2 regions of the Neobacillus terrisolis genome follow, and region 1 is predicted to be linked to the other one. Evidence: predicted binding sites of a transcription regulator. Region 1 holds the regulator's gene; the other holds the start of a gene.
The links. The regulator NrdR, encoded in region 1, represses ribonucleotide reductase genes. The targets are predictions, from matches to a motif close to AACACNATATATNGTGTT.

Region 1 (3,428 bases):
CGGTGCGAATCGGCTTCTTTTGGGTCCGTTTTTTCTTATCACTGTCTCCGCTTGCCCATTGCTGGTATTGTTTATGCTCATTTAAAGCAAGCTCCATCGCAGCTTTTACCGTTTTTACATCCTTCCGTGCCCAGTGGCTTGCAATTTTTTCTACATATCCCTTTGTAAGCTTCATATCTGTTTTAAGCATTACATAATGGATCAAAACATTAACAACCCCTGGTAAAAGCTTTTGCTGAAAAATAACCCCCTCGATAATCGCTAAATCTGCTTTGGATGGTTCTGCTCCTCCAGATATGTCGCGCAGAAGCTTTCGTGGTGAGGTTGTTTCAAAATAATGAATCAGCTTTTCTTCTTTCGTTTTTGGTTCTGCTGTTTCCGTTCGATACAATGATGGCTGTGTTCGATCAACAAGCGCCGGCAGCTGATCTTGGTGATGAAATTGGTACCAGTCTCGTGCTGATTTCCTTAGTTCTTCAAGATCAATTTCATTTTCCTCTGTTACCGCACTTAATACGATATTCTTCATTTGGATCGCATCAACTTCATAAAGAAAGGCAAGATTACTAATCGCATCTTTTACTTTTGGGGTGAGAGATTTTTTGGGAACAAGTGATTCAGATAGCCCGGCCATAAGCAATTCAAAATTAAAGGTTGGGTGATCAATTTGAATGCCAGAGTTATCTTTTCTGCCGATATACGCTTGTCCAGTTTCGATCGACAAATCGGCTGCTGTTTCAGGATCAAATTTTAAAGCGTTAGGTGAGGATGAAGAGGAAAATACATCTTGAAAAGCTTTTGTCACTTCTTTATAGCCCTCGTGTGCACCCGTATTTTGATCACTGAAAAATCGTTTAAGTTTTGAAAATTGGTTTTTACCTATTTTACGATATAAATATATATTTAACATTCCGTCCAAAAAAAACTGTTCCGGACTTAGCGGTGGTTTAAGCTGATAAATGAACGAGCGTTCCCCATCTTCGTTGCGAACAAAGGCGCTAAGTAGGCCCATCCCTTCCAGTCTTAGTCTTGCCTCATAGATTTCCTTTAAATTTAGTCCCATTAAACTCATTAAGGCATGATGAGAGCTCGGCTCAGACCAAAGTCGATTCTCTTCAAGCTCGGCCCAAAGGGTCATATATAAACTAAAACTCGTTGTTCCAACGAGCGGTTGATACAATAAAGTCATCACTTTACGATCAAAGTCATGTAAAATACCGTTTGCGCATGCAACATACCGGTCAATTGGAATTAGCTCTTGCCAATGCTGGGCCATTCATATCATACCTTTCCTCGGTTCGACACAAAAAAGAGCTAAAGTTTTTTAGCTCTCATTATATTTCCTTTTTGATTAACTCTTTTAATTCTTCTATAAAAACATTAATGTCTTTAAATTGGCGATAAACTGAAGCAAAACGAACATATGCTACTTCATCTATTTTTGCCAACCTGTCCATAACCATTTCACCAATCATATCACTTTTGATTTCAGAAATCCCTTGATTCCGAAGTTCTTTCTCAACCTCATGAGTAATATTTTGCAATTGTTCGAGGGCAACAGGCCGTTTTTCACAAGCTTTAATAAGACCTCTTAAGATTTTTTCGCGATTAAATTCTTCTCTTGTACCTTCTTTTTTTACAACAATGAGAGGAATCTCTTCAACTTTTTCAAACGTAGTAAAGCGATAGCCGCATTGTTCACATTCTCGTCTCCGGCGAATCGACTTTCCTTCATCAACAGGTCGAGAATCGAGAACACGTGTATTATGGTGTTGACATGAAGGACATTTCATCCGTCAGCTCTCCAATTCTTAAAGGTATTTTTTACCCATTATCCATTATCAAAAACCTTCCAATACTATCTTATAAAAAAGAAGTGGTAAGGACAAGTAGGTGCGGTGCAAAAATAAAAAAATGCCTACCAGATTGGTAGGCAGTAAATCAAAATCAGTTTATTTATCCAACTTTAACAGCCGAATTATTTTCCATAACATTTGCAACATGCTTTAACAAATCAACGACACGGCAAGAATAGCCCCACTCATTGTCATACCAGGCAAGGACTTTAACTTTGTTGTTGCCAATAACCATTGTCGATAAACCATCGATCGTTGCCGAGTTTTCATTTGTATTAAAATCAACCGAAACTAAAGGCTCATCGGTAATGTCGAGGATACCCTTTAATGAACTATTAGCAGCCGCATAGAACGCAGCATTTACTTCATCAACGGTTACATCCTTCTTTAAGTCCACAACTAAATCCACCAAAGAAACATTTGGTGTTGGGACACGTAAAGACATACCATGCAGCTTACCAGCCATATGCGGTAGCACTAAAGAAAGTGCTTTTGCTGCTCCGGTAGAAGTCGGGATAATGCTTTGCGCGCATGCGCGGGCACGGCGTAAATCTTTATGTGGATTATCAATATTTTTTTGGTCATTTGTATAGGCATGTACAGTTGTCATTAAACCGTTAATAATACCAAACTCTTCATCTAGTACCTTTACAACAGGCGCTAAGCAGTTTGTTGTACAAGATGCATTTGATATAATATCATGCTTTTCGATATCTAACTTATCTTCATTAACTCCCATTACAATAGTAACATCTTCATTTTTCCCTGGTGCAGTTAATATAACCTTCTTCGCACCAGCTTCTAAATGCAATGCTGCTTTATCACGAGCATTAAACTTACCGGTCGCTTCGATGACGATATCGATACCAAGTGCTCCCCAAGGTAATTGCTTTGGATCACGATTCGCAAATAATTGAACGCGCTTTCCATTTACGATAAGAGAATCGTCATTCGGAATTACTTCGCCAGGGAATTTCCCGTGAGTGGTATCATATTTTATTAAATGGGCTAACGTTTCTGCCGGATAGCTGGCATTAATCGCTACCACATCAATATCGTCTTCAAGAATTGCCTTTCTAAAAACCATTCTTCCAATTCGCCCAAAACCATTAATTGCTACTTTTGCCTTCATATTATGGCCCCTTCCGTAATATGTTATACTTTATTCAACGTTTAGATGTAATTAGTATAACATATTAATCTGATTTTGCACTAATTAAAATGCTGATTTATTAAAAGTTTTACTATTCCCTCGTTAAATACAGTAAATATGAGAGCACATTAAAAAGAGGAAAGCATCCGCTTCCCTCTTTTTAGTATTTTATTTATAGGCTGTTGATTTCCGCTTCAGGTGCTCGCGCACCTTAGGGGGAGTCCGGGAGCCTCCTCGGCGCAAGCGCCTGTGGGGTCTCCCGTGACACCTTCTCCCGCAGGAGTCTCGCACCTTACGCTCCAATCAACTAAAAATCAACAGTATTCTTTAACGTAAAGCCCCATTTATTTAAGCAATCGTATATCTGCTGTTTTGTTTCTTCTATTGATCCATTATTGTTGATTACTGCATCTGCCCAT
Region 2 (3,428 bases), on a different contig from region 1:
GATCAATATTTCGGATGAGGTTAAGAAAACGATTGAATTAATGACATCGTATTCGAATATACAGAATATATCGATTCAAACGGCCATCGAAAATGACCTGTTTATAAGAGGAAACAGGAACGAAATTAAACAGGTTTTAGTAAATATTATCAAGAACGGTATTGAAGCGATGGAAATGAGTGGAACTTTAACAATTAATATGTATGAAAAAAGTGGAGAGGTCGTCATTGAAATCATTGATAATGGGAAGGGGATGACGAAATCCCAGTTAAAAAAATTGGGCACGCCATTTTATACGACAAAGGAAAAAGGTACTGGAGTCGGTTTAACGATATCATTTCAAATCGTCCAATCAATGAAAGGGAAAATAAAGATAGACACCGAACTCGGTAAAGGAACCACCTTCACCCTCCAATTCCCAAGCGTTTCACCGCAGTAAAGCACTGGGGGACTGTCCCCCAGTGCTTTACTGCGTTAGTGAGGTGGGGGGACAGTCCTCGGTTAGGATACAAGTTTTAGGCCGATTACGGAGATGATGATAATGGCGATAAAGAGGATTCGACGCCAGTCTTTTGACTCTTTATAAAGAAGCATGCCGATGATTGCTCCACCAGAGGCACCGATTCCGGTCCAGATCGCATACGCTGTTCCCATAGCGATGGATTTCATGGCATAGGTGAGTAGGAGAAAGCTACTGCCAAAACCAAGTATTATTAGAACAAGGGAATTCCACTTGCGATCTAGATGATATTTATTGATCATCGCTACCCCAAATATCTCCCCCAACCCCGCTGCAATTAACGAGACCCAAGCCATCAGGAATCAACTCCTTCCTCTGTTTGATCATGTGTTACAAATTTAAGCCCGATAACCCCGACTAATAACAGTAGAATGAAAAACAGCTTTTCAGCCTTGAAGGGTTCAGAAAATAATAGGATTTCTGCTACGACCGTTCCGGCGGTTCCTAGACCGACAAAAACGGCATATACAGTGCCCAAAGGCAATTTTCTTCCTGCCATGATAAACATGTAAAAACTAATAATTATCGATACGATTGTACTTATCCAAGTCAACAGATCATCTGCATGTTTTAAACCAGATACCCAGATCACCTCAAAGAAGGCACCAATGTATACTTTTGCCCATTCCTTATTCATTTTTGTGTAAACTCCCTTCAGTTAGCCTGAAAACAAAAAAGCCTGGGATATACCATATTAATAGTATCTCCCAGGCTTTTATCCTTCCGTGTCACAGCAAAAGCTGCGAGTTTTCTCTCGGACCAGACCAACTAAGATAAAGCTGCGGAACCCTAGAAAACATTCAACTTATGCAATTAGTCCATATTATATAAAAAAATAAAAACAGCTGCAAGTGTTAAATTGTTCATCGACATGAGAAAAAAAGAGAAAATTTCTTAGTTGTGGTGTTTAAAAAAAAATCAATAAAAAACTAAAAAAAATTTGGATAAATTTCCAAAATGTCACAAAAAATAAATGAATTTTTCACAAATAGATACAACATATTGTGATAAGATTATTTTCGTGATACTAAATATAGGGTTTTTACCGAAAGGGGAAAACTATGAAATCGAAATTGTTTGAAGAATTTAAAGAAATTGTTAACAGTAGTAACAAGGATTTAGTACAAGAAAATGCCAACGTAGATGGTTTATCACCAATGGGAATGATGATGTTGTTTGCATCCTCTTCAGCGAAATCATTTGTGATCGACCACATACTTGCTGAAGATGTCCAACAAGCTTATATGGACGGATACATTCACATTCATGATTTAGATTTTTATGCCAGCGGAACAACGACATGCTGCCAGATTCCATTAGCAAAAGTTTTGCAAGGTGGTTTTAACACAGGCCACGGGCATATGAGAGAGCCGAAAAGCATTACCAGTGCCTTGGCGCTAACCAGTATCATCTTCCAGGCAAATCAAAACAATCAGCACGGGGGCCAATCGATCCCGACTTTTGATTACGATTTAGCACCGTATGTTCGAATGACGTTTGAAAAAAAGAAGAAGATGATTAAAGAGTTAATGGTTGGTGAAATGGAAGAGGAAATCATCGAAGAAAAAGCTTGGGAATTGACGGACCAAGAGGTTTTCCAATCATGTGAGGCATTTATACATAATAGTAATTCGATGCATAGTAGGGGCGGGGGGCAAGTCCCATTCATCTCAGTAAACCTAGGTACGGACACTTCAAGAGAAGGCAGAATGGTTACGAAGAATCTGCTTCTTGCTACACAAGGCGGATTAGGCGGAGGCGAAACCCCGATTTTCCCGATTATTGTGTTCAAGGTTAAAAATGGAGTGAACTTTAACGAAGGTGATCCAAACTATGACCTTTACAGACTATCATTAGAAACAACATCGAAGCGGTTGTTCCCGAACTATGTGTTCCTTGACGCGCCGTTTAATTTGAAATATTACGATGGAACCCCACAGTCCGAAATTGCGACAATGGGCTGTAGAACGCGCACCATTTCAAACGTAAACGGTAAAGAAACACCATTAGGTCGAGGAAATCTTTCGTTTTCAACGATCAACCTGCCACTCCTGGCAATTGAATCGGATGGTGTAATGGATTTCTTTGGCAAGCTTGATCATTATATTGATTTAACAGTAAAGCAGCTATATGACCGCTACCTTTATCAGGCTCAAAAGACCGCTTCCCATTTCAAATTCCTTTATGGACAAGGTGTTTGGTGGAACGGGGAAATGCTGCATCCGCACCAAAAGCTTGATGAAATCCTAAAGCAAGGAACGCTTTCTATTGGTTTTGTAGGATTAGCTGAAGCGCTAGTTCAGCTGACAGGAAAACATCATGGAGAATGCGAAGAAGCAGCACAATTAGGATTCGACATCATTAAATATATGCGTGGAAAAATGGATTCTGCCACAGAAGAATACGGGATGAACTACACATTGCTTGCAACTCCTGCAGAATCTTTTGCCGGGAAGGCATTGAAAAAAGCGAGAGCTAAGCATGGAATCATACCTAGGGTGACCGACCGGGAGTATTTCACAAACAGCTTCCATGTTCCGGTATATTTCAAAATTAAGGCAGTTGACAAAATTAAAATTGAAGCGCCATACCACGAACTGACCAATGCTGGGCATATCACTTATATTGAGCTCGACGGTGATGCAAGCAAAAATATTGATGCATTAGATACGATCGTTCGGGCTATGCAAAAATATGGTGTCGGTTATGGAAGTATCAATCATCCGGTTGATCGTTGCTTAGACTGTAACCATAAAGGAATTATTGAAAACGAATGTCCGAAATGCGGAAACCATGAGGAATCTAAAATTGAGCGAATCCGTAGAATCACAGGATACTTAGTTGGAAGTCTAGATAAATGGAATAGCAGTAAACGAAGTGAGGAACGCGAAAGAATTCATCACCATTA

Region 2: ACI48O_RS00485 (anaerobic ribonucleoside triphosphate reductase) is a predicted target of NrdR. The motif match lies at 1,512-1,529, and genes of this name have one in related genera.

The regions. Positions count from the first base shown of each region.
Region 1 covers NZ_JBKFGH010000011.1:128,179-131,606, reverse strand. Annotated here, with positions in the region: gene ACI48O_RS07880 (replication initiation and membrane attachment family protein) at 1-1,276, opposite strand, end outside; gene nrdR (transcriptional regulator NrdR) at 1,335-1,793, opposite strand; gene ACI48O_RS07870 (glyceraldehyde-3-phosphate dehydrogenase) at 1,957-2,988, opposite strand; gene coaE (dephospho-CoA kinase) at 3,317-3,428, opposite strand, start outside.
Region 2 covers NZ_JBKFGH010000002.1:11,991-15,418, reverse strand. Annotated here, with positions in the region: gene ACI48O_RS00500 (ATP-binding protein) at 1-439, shown strand, start outside; gene ACI48O_RS00495 (DMT family transporter) at 502-816, opposite strand; gene ACI48O_RS00490 (DMT family transporter) at 816-1,157, opposite strand; guanidine-I (ykkC/yxkD leader) riboswitch at 1,223-1,324, opposite strand; gene ACI48O_RS00485 (anaerobic ribonucleoside triphosphate reductase) at 1,582-3,428, shown strand, end outside.